DNA from 3 places in the Proteus sp. fly-1089 genome. Region 1 is predicted to be linked to each of the others. Evidence: predicted binding sites of a transcription regulator. Region 1 holds the regulator's gene; each other region holds the start of a gene.
What was found. The regulator Fur, encoded in region 1, represses iron uptake genes when iron is present. The targets are predictions, from matches to a motif close to ATAATAATGAGAACNACTATCAA.

Region 1 (5,523 bases):
CAGTAGTAGTAAGAAGTAGAAGAGTCGAAGTAAAAAGTAGTAAAGAGTCGTTTTAAAATCGCAGTATATAGTAAAAGTAATGAAGTAAAGTCGTCATGTCATGTCGTCTGAGATAAATGTGAGTGGGTTATGTTTATCTCTTGTGTTTCAGTTATTTCGCAAAATTTGCGTAAGGTATTTACCCTAAGTAAAGGCAGTCAGAGTGGGTATCGTAGTGGGGGGTAAATACCTTTATTTTTTTCATTCCTTCCTTTTTCGTCCTTTTCATCCTTGTAGGTTTTTTTATTCTATGGCAAATTTCTTGCCATTCATTTTATCTCATCTTATTTATTATTCTGCATTGAATGTAGTTCGATAATGCACGTTTTCAGGAAGAAGCATGTTAAAGCGATTGGATGATTTTTTATTAGAACCACCATTGAAGCCCTTTAAAGGTATAAAACGATTTATTGTTGAATTTCTTTTTTTTGGTGTGAAAGAGGCGCGTTCTTGTTTATTTGCGGGATTTTTCTTTTTTATTTTATTTGCAACACCAAGTAAAGGAATATTAGGGATACCTCGTTATGACGTTTTACTTATTCTCGCTATTGCTTTCCAATTATGGATGGTATGGGGAAAACTTGAAACATGGGATGAATTAAAAGCGATCTGTTTTTTCCACATCGTTGGTTTTGTGATGGAATTATTTAAAACATCAGCAGCAATTGGATCGTGGAAATACCCTGATTTTGCTTACACTAAATTGTGGGAAGTGCCTTTATTTACAGGATTTATGTACTCCGCGGTAGGAAGTTATTTAATTCAAGCATGGCGTTTTTTAAAAGTACGAATTGAACATTATCCACCTTATTGGATGGCAACTTTAGTTGCACTCGCTATCTATATTAATTTCTTTTCTCATCACTTTATCGGTGATTATCGCTGGTATTTAACTGCTTTTATTTTAGGTCTTTATGCTCGTAGTGTGGTTTATTTTACGCCTTATGATACAGAGCGAAAAATGCCACTATTATTGGCTTTTGTTCTGATAGGTTTCTTTATTTGGCTTGCTGAGAATTTCGGTACATTTTTTGGTGTTTGGCAATATCCTAACCAGATTGGTGCTTGGTCTGCTGTGCATGCAGGGAAATGGGGCTCTTGGTCACTGTTAGTCATTGTTACATTTACTATCGTGGTTCATTTAAAACATATTAAACACAGTATCAGTGTGCCTAAGTAGAGTTATTTTATCCTCAAATTTAAGGTAATAAAAAAGGAACTGTGAACAGTTCCTTTTTTTTACTGAGAGATTATCCAGAATGAATTATTTCTCATCATGTGCGTGGCTATCTTCTTTACAATTGCCTTCAGCGCAGTGGCCATATAAATAAAGGCTATGATTGGAAAGCTTGATACCATGACGTTCAGCGATGTTTCTTTGGCGCACTTCAATCGCATCATCTGTAAACTCGATAACTTTGCCACAATCAAGACAAATTAAATGATCGTGATGGTGTTGTTGAGTTAATTCAAATACTGATTTACCACCTTCAAAATTATGTCGGGTAACAATACCAGCATCGTCAAATTGGTTTAAGACGCGATACACGGTTGCCAGACCAATCTCTTCACCGATATCGATGAGTTTTTTATAGAGATCTTCAGCACTGACATGATGGCACTCAGGATCCTGGAGCACTTCCAAGATCTTTAAGCGAGGAAGTGTAACTTTTAACCCAGCATTTTTTAACGCTTTATTATTGTCGGTCATGCGGATTTAATCCTGTTGCTAATGGTGAATTTAATTTTTGTGCTCACTAATAGGGTTGATTCATTAACACTCGGGTGAATAAATAACCTTATTGATTATAGGCATGATATTTAAAAATAAACACCCCTACCTATCACACTATCTTAGCACACCATTGAATAATTATCATTCTCAATATTGAGTATTTATTTATCCCAGAATTTCATCTAGGCTCATTTCTTCTTTGATTTGAGCAACCCAAGCATCAACACGCTCTTCGGTTAATTCTGGTTGACGGTCTTCATCAATCGCAAGGCCGATAAAGTGATTATCATCTGCAAGCCCTTTAGAGGCTTCAAAATGGTAACCTTCTGTTGGCCAGTGACCCACAATGACAGCACCACGAGGTTCGATAATATCGCGAATTGTGCCCATTGCATCACAGAAGTATTCTGCATAGTCTTCTTGGTCGCCACAACCGAACAGTGCAACCAACTTACCTTCAAAATTAATATCTTCTAGTGTTGGGAAAAAGTCATCCCAATCGCATTGTGCTTCACCATAATACCAAGTAGGAATACCTAGTAACAGAATATCAAATGCTTCGATATCTTCTTTACTGGATTTTGCGATATCATGAACTTCGGCATTATCAGCGCCCAGTCTTTCTTGAAGCATTTTGGCAATATTTTCAGTGTTGCCGGTATCACTGCCGAAGAATATACCTATGATTGCCATAAAGTGAGATAACCTCTTTTATTCTATATTCGTTATACTTCAAATTGTCGCGTTGTTGACTACGTTGATTCGTACTGATTACATACTTTGTATGTAACAGTAACGCCTTTACTTGCCAATTAGCCACACTTCGAAATAGTTAGAGTATATTTGTCTGTGTTTGAACAATTACTAGTGAAAAATAAACATCTTGTTTTCATAATAGAAAACTAAAAAACGTATTTTGACGAAAATAGCAGGGTAATTCTGTCAAATTTGTGTGGTTTAGCTACTAGCTATTCTCATTTTGATGTATTTTCAAGGCGTGATTTTGCGCCAATTGTTCTAGTAATATTTCTTCAATAAGTTCGCTACGGCTAACATTTCTTGCAGTCGCCAACTCATTAAGTGCATTCACAGCATCTTCATTTAATTTCAATTCAACTCGACGTAAACCATTGACTCTGTCTCGTCTTAATTGATTGCGTTTATTAATTCTAAGCTGTTCATCCCGAGAAAGCGGGTTTGTTTTAGGTCGCCCAGGTCTGCGTTCATCTGCGAACAAATCCAGTGTGGTGCGATCAGTTTGTTCTTTTGCCATAAATTTTGCTGTGAAAGGGCGTATACCAATGACTAAATTGCGAAACGCCCAATAATACCCCACATAGTGACGTCCTGCCACTGCTTCCTGAGTTTAACCTATTGTCATTTGGTGTTTTTATCGACAGACTGTGTGATTAAGTACAATAATTATACATTCAGATAAATTATTACTTCCTTAATTACGCCACTTTCAGTAATAAATTATGCTTTTGATAAAAAACGACGAATAGCGTTAATAACAGTGTTAGGTTTTTCTGAATGTACCCAATGTCCAGTGTTTGCTACGACAAAAGCGCTAGCTTGCGGAAATTGGCGTGCAATATCATTACGATATTCATCTAATATGTAAGGCGACAAACCACCACGAATAAATAGCACCGGATAATTCCAAGTAGGGACTTCTTGCCAACCAATAATCTCTGAATAGGCATTTTTGATTGCAGATAAATTAAATAGCCATTCACCACTTTTAAATGATTTAAGTAAAAACTGAATAACTCCCTCTTCTTTAATAAAGGGACTCATGATTTCTACTGCATCTTGACGTCGTGTAACTTGAGCTTTAGTGACGGCTTCGAGTGCCGCAAAAATGTTATCGTGGCGGCGAACATTGTAAGCTACAGGTGACATATCTATTACGACAATGCGAGCAATTCGCTCAGGCGCTAATGCTGTCATTGCCATTGCAATTTTGCCCCCCATGGAGTGCCCGATAATGATGGCTTTTGAGATATGTAAACTATCAAGTAATGTAAGTACATCTTGTGCCATATCTTGATAGCTCATACTTTCACTATGAGGGGAATGTCCATGATTACGCACATCAATTTGGATCACTGTGTGGTCTTGGCGTAGATCACGCCCTAAGACGCCTAAATTATTTAAGTCACCAAAAAGGCCGTGGATCAAAACAATAGGTAAATTGGATGCAGGTGCTGTTTCAGGCTGATGTAATTGATAATTTAATAATGTATTGAGTTTCATGTTAATGACCAAAAAATAATTACGATTTTTCTATGATGACATGCACAAGATACTAAGCCAACTTATCGTAATAATATGCGTGAGTGATTAAGAGTAGAAATAATTGATAAGGGGAATTTATAAAAAACCACATAATTGACATTATTTGGATGTTTATTCCAAACTTATTTAAAAAGTTGAAATATTGACATTGCTCAAAAATAAATATTTAGAATTTTATATTATTTGATGGCTGGTGTGGCGTAAGAAGGCGGTATTTGAAGTAGACTTTGTTTGAATAAGTTCAAAGAATAGAAGATGATACCGAGATAAACAATAGGATAAATACCAAGCTTAGCCATTGAAATGGCTGGATCTTGTATAGATCTTCTTTAAGTTATTGAAATTTTACCTATTTTGTTTTTAAAGATTATATCTTATAATCCTAATTACTTTTTTTTGAAAACAGTACTGGGTAGCAATGAAAAAGATAGAAATTGATGACGAACTTTACCGCTATATTGCTAGCGAAACTAGACATATCGGTGAAAGCGCTTCAGATATTTTAAGGCGTCTACTGAAGCTTGATGCCAAACAGCCCGTACAGCCAGTCGTTGTCACTGAGTCAGTACAAGCACCTGTTATTAAACAGGAAGCTGAACCTAAATCGATTACACCAGCAAAAAATCCGGTCCGTGAAATGCGAGAACTGTTGTTATCTGACAGTTATGCAGAAAAAACAAAATCAGTTGATCGTTTTTTACAGATCCTTTCTACGTTATATAGCCTAGATAGCGCTACTTTTACTCAATCTGCTGAAACAGTACATGGACGAACACGCATCTATTTTGCTGGTGATGAACAAACATTACTCGATAGTGGACGTCATACAAAACCGCGCCATATTTCAGGCACGCCATTTTGGGTTATTACTAACTCCAATACAGAGCGTAAAAGAACAATGGTACAAAGCATCATGCAGGATATGCAATTTCCTGCGAATGAGATTGATAAGGTGTGTGGAACTATCTAACCACTATTGTTAATTGATGCATTGCAAAGGCTTTTGTTTAAAGCGTGCTTGTGATGTCAAATAGGAGAAGATTTGTGGCAATTCATCCAAGAGCAGGGCAGCATACTCGTCAAAGTGATCTGATTAATGTGGCGCAATTAACGTCGCAATATTATTCACTTAAACCACAAGCTAGCATTAATGCTCATCGTGTGAAGTTCGGTACATCTGGCCATCGCGGAAGTGCAAATCGCCATAGTTTCAATGAAGCCCATATTTTGGCAATTGCACAAGCTATTGCTGAAGTACGCGCAAAAAATGGAGTAACAGGCCCATGTTACGTGGGTAAAGATACCCATGGACTGTCAGAGCCTGCATTTATTTCTGTTTTAGAAGTACTCGCTGCTAATAAAGTGAAAGTGATTATCCAAGAAAATAATGGTTATACACCGACGCCAGCGGTCTCTTTTTCTATTTTGACTTACAACGATGCGCATCA
Region 2 (5,523 bases), on a different contig from region 1:
GGCCACCAGCTCCATGCGCGCCAAAATACCTGTTTTCCATTTAGTGAGAATAAGCTAAAACAGAGCAATCCACATAAACAGACAACGGGTAAAAAGACGGCTGCATATAGGCGATTAAGGGGATCAGTGCTGGGATAAAATGTTGCTATCAGTAATGACAGCGTAATACTCCCTATTACGCTACCTAAAACAGCACAACTGATCAGCAGTGCTTTTTGCATTAGAAATCAGCCTTGATATTCAACATAACGTTACGAGGTTCGCCGTAACGGTTATTCCATTGAGGTGAGAAAAGGCTTGAGTAATAACGTTTATCAAAGATGTTATTAATATTTAATGCAGCAGACCAATGTTCATTAATTTGGTAACCTAAACGCGAATTGAATACCGCATAGCCACCTTGGCGTAACGTAACTTCACCGTTTGTTTTGCTATATTCACTTTGCGCTTGAATACCACCACCCACACTCCACTTACGCGCATCCCAAGGTAACTGATAATTTGTCCACACTCTTACCATGTGGCGAGGCACTAATGAGTTAAAGCTATTTCCTTTATTCAAGGTATCTTCTTTATATTCTGTATCGGTATAGGTATAACCGACCGAGAGATCCCAAAATGGCGATAAGTACCCCATTCCTTCAATATCAAAACCTTGACTAACAACTTTGCCACCACTAATAAAATAGGTATTAAAACCACCGCCAGGATGTACCGGGTCTTCTTGTGGATTATTTTTCATGTCGATCCGGAAAACAGCGGCTGATACATTAAGCCCACCGTTCATCAACGCTCCTTTGATCCCGGTTTCAACTGTTTGTCCTTCCACTGGTTTCAACATGTCACCACTCCAGGTTTTCCCCGTTTGTGGTTGATAAACCGTAGAATAACTGCTGTACCATGACCATTGAGGTGCAAAGTCCCAAATCAAACCACCATAAGGGGTGATTTTTCCATTTTCAGTAAACTTAGCTTGGGGTTTTTTCACTTCCCACCAGCTCGCTCTCGCCCCTGCAATCAATGTTACTGGCTCAATAAGCTTGATCCGCCCCATTCCATAGACTCCAGTTTGTTCCGTTTTTGTCGCGCCTTGAGAGGAATAACCCGTTATTTGTGGTTTCGGTACACTATGAGGATCCCAACGATAAATATTTACAGGAACATTGAGAGGATCTTTAAATTGCCCAGTGTGCTGTTCTTCACTGGCTTTTGAGTAGCTCATTCCCACTATCAGATCATGTTGTAAGCCCCAACCATTAAGTTTTCCTGTGACGTTGGTATCAAGACTGGTTTGATAGTTATGAAACTTGTATGCTCCTCCCATTAGCATGGCACCATCACCGGTTTCAGGATCAATATTTCCCCATGCCCCTGCATACAACAAACGCGCTTTAGCATATTGATAATCGCCGTTGATTTTAAACAACCAATCATCATTAATTTGATGTTCAATTCCGGTAAATAACCGAGTGGTATCCCATTTAAAGCGATCCCAATCAGCATCTAAATAAGTTTTACGAGGAAGGTGTAAATCGCTACCATCTTTTCCCATTGGCACACCTGCCATATTGGTGATGGAGTCTATTGTTTGATATTGAATACCAGTACGTAATAGTGTGTTAGTCGTTAAGTCCGCATCCACTGTGGCATAAATCAAACGCGTCTTTTGATCTGAAATATCATAGAAAAAATCTTTATCTTCCCATGCCATTACGACACGACCGCGCACACTACCTTCTTGATTTAGACGTCCGCCCACATCGACTTCACCGCGATAACGGTTCCAACTCCCAGCCGTAAATGTTGCTTTTAATTGTGAGTCTAAAGGCGCATGTTTACGTACCATATTGACAGTTGCCGCAGGATTTCCCATTCCATGCATCAATCCGTTAGAGCCTTTTAAGATCTCTACACGCTCATACACTGCCATATCTTGTGGCGAACTTGCCATGTTTCCCATTAATGCGGGAACACCATCAAGTTCAAAGGCGTTAATTTGAAAACCACGTGCGTAATAAGCCGTTGTTAATAAAACAAAAGGTGCGCTAGTAACCCCATTAGCACGAGTCATCACTTCATCAAGAGTATTTAGGTTTTGATTTTCTATCTGTTCTCTATCTATCACAGAGACAGTTTGTGGGATCTCTCTAGGTTTAAGCGCCATTTTACTTAATGTACTAACACCAGGAGCAAGGTTATCTCGGTTTTGTGCTACGCTTTCAGTCACAACCAAAACATCGACTGCTTTATTATTTTCTGTTGCTGTATTTGCGATGGCAGAAAGTGAAAATAAAGCGGTAGAACACAAAATAGCACATTGTGTTAATGCCAATTTATTTTGTGTACGTTGATTTAATACTGGCGATAATTTCTGTGTTTTATCTAAGCCAGCTAAAGAAGAAATGTAAACCATATTCATCCCAAAACATTCAAATGATAATGGTTATCACTCTACCAATTTTAGGATTACGGTATTTTAGATTGCCAGATTATCTCTTTCGATTGCCAATCGATATTGATTGGCAATCAGTAAAGATCTAACACTCACAATGAGCCACAAAAATTCAGAAACCATGTTGAAGATGACAACAACGTATTAGGCGAACCTTCAGCAATCACTTTTCCGTTATCAAGCACAATCACGTGATCAGCATGTTTAGCAATATCAGGATCATGCGTGATCACAACACGAGTAGATGTTAGCTCTTCAAGATAACGTACCACTTTCTCACGACTGACGATGTCGAGGCTCGCCGTTGGCTCATCTAAAAATAAGATCTTAGGATCGGCTAATAATGAACGCGCTAAACATAGTCGCTGTTTTTGTCCACCGGAATAACGATCTCCCTGATCGCCCACATCTTCATCTAAATCTGTTTGAGTCACCGATAAATTCAATGCATTAAGTAGATGCAAAATATCATTATCACTGACAGTTGAGTTATCATCTTGTAATAATGACCAACGCAATGTGCCTCTAATCAATTGATTATGTTGAAATACAATTTGTCTTGTTTGCGCTAATACACTCTCAGATAAATCATTGACCCTTTTGTCTCCATAATAAATCTGCCCTTTATCAGCATCCCTAAGACGTGCCAAAACATGTAATAATGTTGTTTTACCCGCACCAGAACTGCCGACAATTGCCGTCATTTTTTTATCAGGGCATAGCACTGTTATGTTAGAAAGGATCAGCGCTCCTAAACTATTATTCACCTCCAGTTGTTCACAACGAATGTCATTGCTTTTAGGAGTATCACTTTGTTTTGGGCTTTGTAATGAGGGAGCATCCAACGTATTTTTTATTAAAGTAAGTGATTGTTTACTCTGCCTTAATGCTTGATCAATATGAGAAAGCTGAAATAAAGGTTCAATAAAACGAGCGATTAATACCACGACAGCCAACCACTGCGTTAAAGTAAGAGTATTAATATCAACATTCACTACACCAATAACTAAAACAGCAATGAAAATAACCTGAATACATAAAGAAAAAATCAGATGATAGGGTAAGCTTCGTTGTAATAATTGCACTTGTTGGTGGTGTTGATCCAATAAGTCTTGCTGTAATTGCTGTGAAAACAGCGTATTTCTCCCACTTTTTCGCAATAATACCTGATGTTGTGCAAAATCAGCCAATGTTTTAGCCACAACAGACTCTGCTGTTTGCAGTGTCACTTCTTGTCTATACAGCCCCTTGGCACTGATCCGCATCACTGCAACAAGTAATAATGCAGCTACGATAAAAATCAAAGCAAAAATGATGTTATAAAATAAAAGTCCAATAATTACAGTTAATGGCGTCACTACAACACTAATAACAGGCGCTAATAAATGGGCAGGGATACTCATTGCACTCATTGCAGCACCTGAGCATAACGTGTGTGCTTGAGGTGGTGGTGTTAAACTACGAGGTAAATGGCGGATCAACGCTTGAACTAAGATTTTCATCACCGTTGTACCCGCAAGAAAACCTTTTAATGTCGCAATGTACTGAAAAACAAGTGTAATTAATGTTAATCCCGCTAACATCCATAAATATTGGCTAGCATCCTGATCCCAATAGATAATAATCGGCAATAATAATAAACCACATAGCCCTTCTAAAATGGCGCTCAATACCATAAAACTGAGAGGATATTTTAAAGATAAGAGTAATGAAACAAAGGGATTAGTCTTCATTTTGCTCTCCTTGTTTCTGAACAAAATCACTATAGCGCTCACAATTGAGTAGCAAATCATCATGATTTCCCATTGCTACTAATCTTCCATCAACCATAAATATCACTCTGTTGGCTTGTTGTGCTAAAACCAGTGAATGTGTGACGATTATCCGTGTCATGGTTTTATTTTTTAATGCATTAAAAATATGTTGGGCATTATCAGGATCTAGTGCTGAAGAAGGTTCATCAGCCAATAACAGTGGGCTATTAGCAATGAAAGCACGCGCTATTGCCAAACGTTGTGCTTCACCGCCAGAAAGTGGCGTTTCATCATTAATTAAAGTAGATAAACCTCGGGGTAAGTTAGTAACGACTTCAGCAAAATATGTTTCATTCATTGCTGATTGTAGTTGCTCTTCACTGCAATGGGGATTAAATAACAATAAGTTATCTTTAATTGAATAAGGCAATGGTTGACTGTTTTGCATCACCACTGTAGTAATTTGGTTTAATGCATTACGTGAATACGTCTGTAAACGCTTATTCTCAACAAAAATCTCACCTGATGTTACATCCATAAATCGAGCAATCAGTTGTAGTAAAGAACTTTTTCCTGCACCAGAGGGGCCTACAATGGCAATAAACTCTCCTTTCTTAATTTCAAAATTAATATTATTGAGGATCTCTTTATCACCATACGAAAGGCAAACAGAGTGTGCTGTTAACGCTACGGCGTGAGATATCGTCTCTGTTGATAAATCACCATATTGCATTTCAGGCTGATTTAATAATTGCTGTATCCGCTGCGCTGATTTTTTTGCTACACGTAAGGCATCACCGCCATGCCCCATAGCCATAACAGGCTCTGCAATACGTCTTAACAATAAAATAAACAGTAATAAATCGGCCAATGGTAACGCTTGTTCAAAAATAGTAGCACCCAATAATAGCCATCCTGTTAATAAGGTGGCACTCAATAATAATTGGGTAAGTGATCCTAATAATCCAACTCGTTTAACCCAATTTTGAAAATGAAAAACAAAATTAAATAGTGCTTTCTCTGTTTTATCAACAATTCCTTTATGCGGAAATTGGCGTGCTACGAGAGGATTTTCAGCAAGAAGTTGATAATCTTCAAAGAGTATTTTCATTGCCTCATCACGCTGTTCACAATAGGTTTGATAACGTGATGATTGTGTTTGTTTAAAACAAAAATAAGCAATGATTAAAGGAATAAGAGAGAAAACCAGTAAAAAAGGATTTAATGTTGATAACACAATAATAGCAATAACAGGAACAACCATTAATTGCACGATATCAGCAGGTGCATGAGCAATTAATTGATGTAATGCTTTAA
Region 3 (5,523 bases), on a different contig from region 1:
TAACGATTAATTACAGCTAAACCTAGCATTAGCACAACTAAACTGATTTTAAGCCATAACATGCTTTGATATTCTGATGATAAGTGTATTACAGGCCACCCTGGAATGAGCATAACAGCACTAATAATACCTGTGATGGTAACCAATAAAACAGCAACATGACCAAATAGTGAAAATCTCTTCATTGTGCCAATAATTGGCTTGATCATCCCTTCTGCAAGTTCATCTTTATTACGCAAAAATTGTAAACAAGCAACAAATGGCCATAAACCGCCAAACCAATACGCAGCACTAATAAGATGAATACTTTGATTAACTTTATAAAGGGTTGCTTCTGATCCTGTAAACATGGCGCCATGTCCGATAGACGCATGTAGGATCAACATAATTGACGCAATTATTAATAAAGAGAAATTACGAATATAACGTTGGTGTATAAATAATACAGCTAAAGCAAGAGTTGCTAATATCAACTGCCATTGCCAAATCTGTCCAAATGAAGTACCTAATACCGCTTTCCATATTTCAAATGACCAAGCATCCTCCCATCCATCACCCATAATGCCAGATTGCATAGCCATCCATAGATAAGTCGTAATAAAGACTGTAATAGTGCTGATGGCTAATGCAGGGCGTAAACGAACCTGAATAAGAGGTATAAACTTATCTTTTGCAAGAATGGCGGCCGAAAAGCTCAGTCCGAACATAAACATGACGGCCACAAAATGAAAGAAACGGCATAAAATATAAACGTCTTCAGGTGTCATTATTTTACACTAAATTGATAAGAACCTTTTGTCTTGTGTCCATCAACAGAAACCACATTCCAATCAACTAAATAATTACCTTCAGCCAGATCACTTTCTAAAGGTAATAATAATTTAGTGTTGTTAACAGGATCTAAACTCAGTTTTCCTACTGTGATTTCTTTGCCTTCAGCATTTGTTACTTTAATTTTACTAAAAGCAAGTTCTATGCCTTCAGAAAAATCTAGCGTGATAACTTTAGGTGCTTGTGACTGTTCAATAGCCGCGCCTTCAGCAGGTAACTGTGATTTTAAATGTGCGTGAGCTAATGCTTGTTGATATGACATACCTAAGAATAAAACCGCAATAGCTGATAATTTACCCCAAGATGTCTTAAGTGTATTTAATGACATAATAACCTCTTAAATTACAGGTGATTTTTTATTTATGGAAATATTTTATAGCAAATTTACGTCAAGATCTCCGCTTCTTCATATTAGAAATAAAAGGTTGTGAACTAGCACTCAAAATATATATTATTTAGAGCAGTTTCTGTTTCAAATATCACCCATTTTTACATTTCAAAGAAATATAATACCCATATTGACAGTCTAAACAGTTCAATACATAACCAAATTAAGTTAAACGTAAAATAAACATCCTGTATAAATAACATCCAAAACACATTCAGGATAAAAAACCAGTGTAAGTAAAGAAAGAGATAAAAGATAAGAATAGAAAGGGAACTAATACAGAAGAATAAATAACGCCCTGCTATTTACTCATAGCAGGGCGTAATAATTCATTTATTAACTTAGGCTATCTGAAGCTTTATTAATAATTAGACATGTGCAGATGTTGATAATGTATTCAGATCTTTATCTAACAAGAATAAAGCTTTACCACTGTCACCAACCATTGCTAATTTATCTAAGATCGACTTAAATAATTTTTCTTCTTCATGCTGCTCTGCAACATACCATTGTAAGAAGTTAAAGGTTGAATAATCTTGAGTAGTCATCGCTACATGAGCTAATTTATTAATTTCAGCTGTAATATGTTTTTCATGCTCGTAAGTTTTATCGAACAATTCAGAGAGTGATGAAAATTCTGATGGAGGCGCTTCAATTGCACCAAGTAAAGGCATCGCACCTGTATCACTTAAATAATCAAATAAGCGATGCATATGCTCCATTTCTTCACGAGAATGTGCTTTTAAAAACTTAGCTGCACCATCAAATCCTTTATCGTCGCACCAAGCACTCATTTGTAAATAAAGATTTGCTGAATAAAACTCTAAATTTAGCTGTTCATTCAATTTATTAATCATATCTTGATGTAACATATTTTACGTCCTTTACGAGGAAAATTAACATTACGGATATTATGCACACTTAAAAATAAAAATATAGCTATTTAAATAGAGTTTATTTATTTTTTTAATTATTCAATACGTAACAAAAATAAAAACCAATCTCATTTACAATATGATTTTATTATTTCAACAAAAGTTAAATGCTAATTATTATCATTAATGGTAAAAAAAATAAAAAATCGTAACCCATTGTAATAAATAGTCATTATTTTAAATTGAATGATAATATTAATTTAATTATTTTAGCTTATAGAAGTGTTTAGCTTTTATAAAATAAGAATAAAGTGGCAAAATTCAATTGTTATTTTCTATTTTCAATTCCTCACTCTATTTATACCTCTATTTATACCTCTATTTAAATCCCCTCTTCTTTTATATATATTCATTTTAATTTGGATATAAAAAAAACTAATTATCACCTGTAAATTAATCTATTTTATTAACACTTATTTCTAGTTTGCTCCATTGCGCCCCATCCTCTTAAATTACTGCGGTTTTTTCATTTTTTGCATGTAAAAAAACACACAACTCTCAAAAAATAAAAATATTTGTAATTTTTATACAGTTTTTGGTTTTGGCTGATAAGATTAGTAGGTAACTCAAAGTTGTATGTGTAAAAATTTAGTATTAAAGCCCTAATCATAATAAAGGTTAATTAGGAGCCACTATGACAAAAACAGTGTTAGTACCCGTTGATTTTACAGAGCTTGGTTTATTGGACAAGGTTGTTTCTCATCTAAAAGCATTATCTGTCGCCGACAAACTGAATATTCATTTTTTATCTGTGATCCCAAGTTACGAGTCTTTTGTTGGATTTGCATTTGCAGGCCAAGACAGGCTAGCAAGTGACAAACAACGTATTGAAATTGCGTTATCTACGCTAAAAGAAAACTTATCGCATATTGACATTTCTAACAGTACCTCTCAATTTTATGTTTCCATTGGTAATCCTCGCGATAAAATTTTAGAAACAGCGAAAAAAATTCAAGCAGAATTAATTGTCATCGGTTCTCGTAACCCTGGCATGAAAACTTATCTCCTCGGTTCTACCGCATCATCTGTTGTTAGCTATGCTGAATCATCAGTATTAGTTGTCCGTTAATTACTTTATTCTCTTATAAGAAATCTGGTATAAGCCATAAACCAGATTTCTTATTTTTTATTCCGCAAAATTAACTCAAAATAATATTTTATTTTATTATTCTTATTTTTAAGAGTAATTATTAACAATATATCTTTAAACAATAAGATTATTATTAAAAAACAAGAAGAAAAAAGAGTGTATTAACAGTTACTATACAAACATATATATTAATAATTTATTAATACTTTTATATTGTTCATCATGTGAATTTATGTAAAGATACTTTTCCTACTATAAAAAACCAAGTGTAATCAATATCGGTAAAAGGAATTAACATGAATAAAGAGTATTCTGAAAAATGGCAAGAGCGTTTTTCATTTTTTGATAAATATGGCTCACCTAAAACCCCTGAATTTAAAGCTGCTTATAAAGAACTATCCTTTGGTAAACGCATTCTCATTGGAATGAATATCTGGGCCTTTTTCTTTGGTTTTATTTATTTTCTTATTTTAGGTTTGTGGCGTAAAGCATTAACATTATTTGCCATTAACATTGCTATTTTTACTATTATCGGTTTCTTACCTGTAAATAATGGTGTAATCAATGCCATTGGTATTGCCATTAATATTTTGTGGGCAATGACAGCTAACTATGCTTATTATTTAAAAGAAACTAAGAATGATCAAAGCTGGAACCCTTTTGAAGGTGTTCTATAATAATTTTTCTATAGCAATATCAAAGGGGTAATTTACCCCTTTAGTTTTTATATTCCTCTAATCCTTTTTACTACAACACTACAATTCCTTCTATTTCCTTCATAAAAATTCATTTTCCTAATCAGAGAAATTCTAGTCAATGCTATAATACGTTAACTAGAAATCAGGGAAAAAATTATGTCGAATCATTTTCAAGGTAAATTTGAAGCAGAACTAAAATATCACCTTCAAAATCCAGAAAAATTTATTGCAGTGTTAGAAAAAGCAGGTGCAACCTTATTTACGCCTAATAACCAAGAAACAGATTGGTATATGAAACATTCCGATCTCAAATTCCCGACATCAAACATAAGTTTATGTATAAGAAAAATGTTACCTTCGGGTATAAACCTTCTTATCGTTAAAGGTCCTGATTTATCACAATGTGAAGCAGTACGGATAGAAGATGCAGAAAAAACAGTCTCCATGTTTACCACGTTAGGCTACCACTGTATTCTCAATTATACCAAATCAAGAGAAATCTATTTTTTAGACGATTTTCATATCACTATTGATAAATTAGACAATCTAGGATCATTTGCGGAATTCGCTATTATGACTGACGATCAAAGTAAACTCCCTCTCTATACAAAACAATTACAAAATTTAGCGGCAAAGTTTGGATTTACAGAAAAACATCTTGAAAAAAATAACTATAAAAAACTGATGTTGGATAGCTTAAAGAGACAACTTAATTCAATTTAAAGATATTCTTTCTATCACTTATTCAAACACCGACATTATAACCTCATCCTAAATATCGGTGTTTTATCTTGTCTAAGATTATTTACCTCACGTAGTAAAAAAATAGAAAAAACCTTTCTTGATACAAATTTAAATTGAATGCCTTTTTTATGGAGACTTTCTTAAACTTTTTCTTTATTTTCTCTTTAATAACGTTCAGCTTTAGGCTAAAAATGCCATTCAGATCCAATTTAAAAGATATTTTTGTAATACTACTTATATTAATGTCATGTTTTTATTACAATTAATAAAAAAATACACTAATAGGAGGGATTATGCTTGAAAATTACCTTAATATCTTCATTAAGGCAACTTTTATTGAAAATATGGCATTAAGTTTTTTTTTAGGAATGTGTACTTTCCTTGCTGTTTCAAAAGAAGTAAAAACATCATTAAAACTGGGACTCACAGTTACAGCTTTACTTGTTATTGCCACTCCAATCAATAACTTAATTTATAATTTCATCTTAAAAAAAGATATTTTAGTGGAAGGTATCGATCTTAGTTTTCTAAGATATATTACTTTCATTGGTGTTTTAGCTGCATTAGTTCAAATATTAGAAATGTTTTTAGATAAGTTTATCCCTTCACTTTACCATTCATTAGGGATCTTTTTGCCTTTATTAACTATTCATTGCGCCATTTTTGGTGCCACCATTTTTATGGTTGAGCGTGAATATACATTTTCAGAATCAGTTATATACGGTGCAGGTTGTGGCGTAGGCTGGTTACTAGCAATCGTCTCCCTATCTGGCCTACGAGAAAAAATGAAGTATTCAGATATTCCTAAAGGGCTAAGAGGATTAGGTATCACCTTTA

Region 2: a site for Fur is predicted at 2,428-2,450, ahead of ABN080_RS08175 (TonB-dependent siderophore receptor). Genes of this name have one in related genera too.
Region 3: a site for Fur is predicted at 2,262-2,284, ahead of ftnA (non-heme ferritin). Genes of this name have one in related genera too.

The regions. Positions count from the first base shown of each region.
Region 1 is NZ_JBEETS010000010.1:84,595-90,117, forward strand. It holds gene ABN080_RS17455 (DUF817 domain-containing protein) at 380-1,219, shown strand; gene fur (ferric iron uptake transcriptional regulator) at 1,304-1,750, opposite strand; gene fldA (flavodoxin FldA) at 1,940-2,467, opposite strand; gene ybfE (LexA regulated protein) at 2,739-3,047, opposite strand; gene ybfF (esterase) at 3,251-4,033, opposite strand; gene seqA (replication initiation negative regulator SeqA) at 4,494-5,045, shown strand; gene pgm (phosphoglucomutase (alpha-D-glucose-1,6-bisphosphate-dependent)) at 5,120-5,523, shown strand, end outside.
Region 2 is NZ_JBEETS010000002.1:370,716-376,238, forward strand. It holds gene ABN080_RS08170 (hypothetical protein) at 1-221, opposite strand, end outside; gene ABN080_RS08175 (TonB-dependent siderophore receptor) at 221-2,413, opposite strand; gene ABN080_RS08180 (ATP-binding cassette domain-containing protein) at 2,545-4,185, opposite strand; gene ABN080_RS08185 (ABC transporter ATP-binding protein) at 4,175-5,523, opposite strand, start outside.
Region 3 is NZ_JBEETS010000001.1:401,522-407,044, reverse strand. It holds gene copD (copper homeostasis membrane protein CopD) at 1-767, opposite strand, end outside; gene copC (copper homeostasis periplasmic binding protein CopC) at 767-1,159, opposite strand; gene ftnA (non-heme ferritin) at 1,588-2,091, opposite strand; gene ABN080_RS01915 (universal stress protein) at 2,789-3,223, shown strand; gene ABN080_RS01910 (DUF2628 domain-containing protein) at 3,541-3,921, shown strand; gene cyaB (class IV adenylate cyclase) at 4,099-4,665, shown strand; gene nqrE (NADH:ubiquinone reductase (Na(+)-transporting) subunit E) at 4,980-5,523, shown strand, end outside.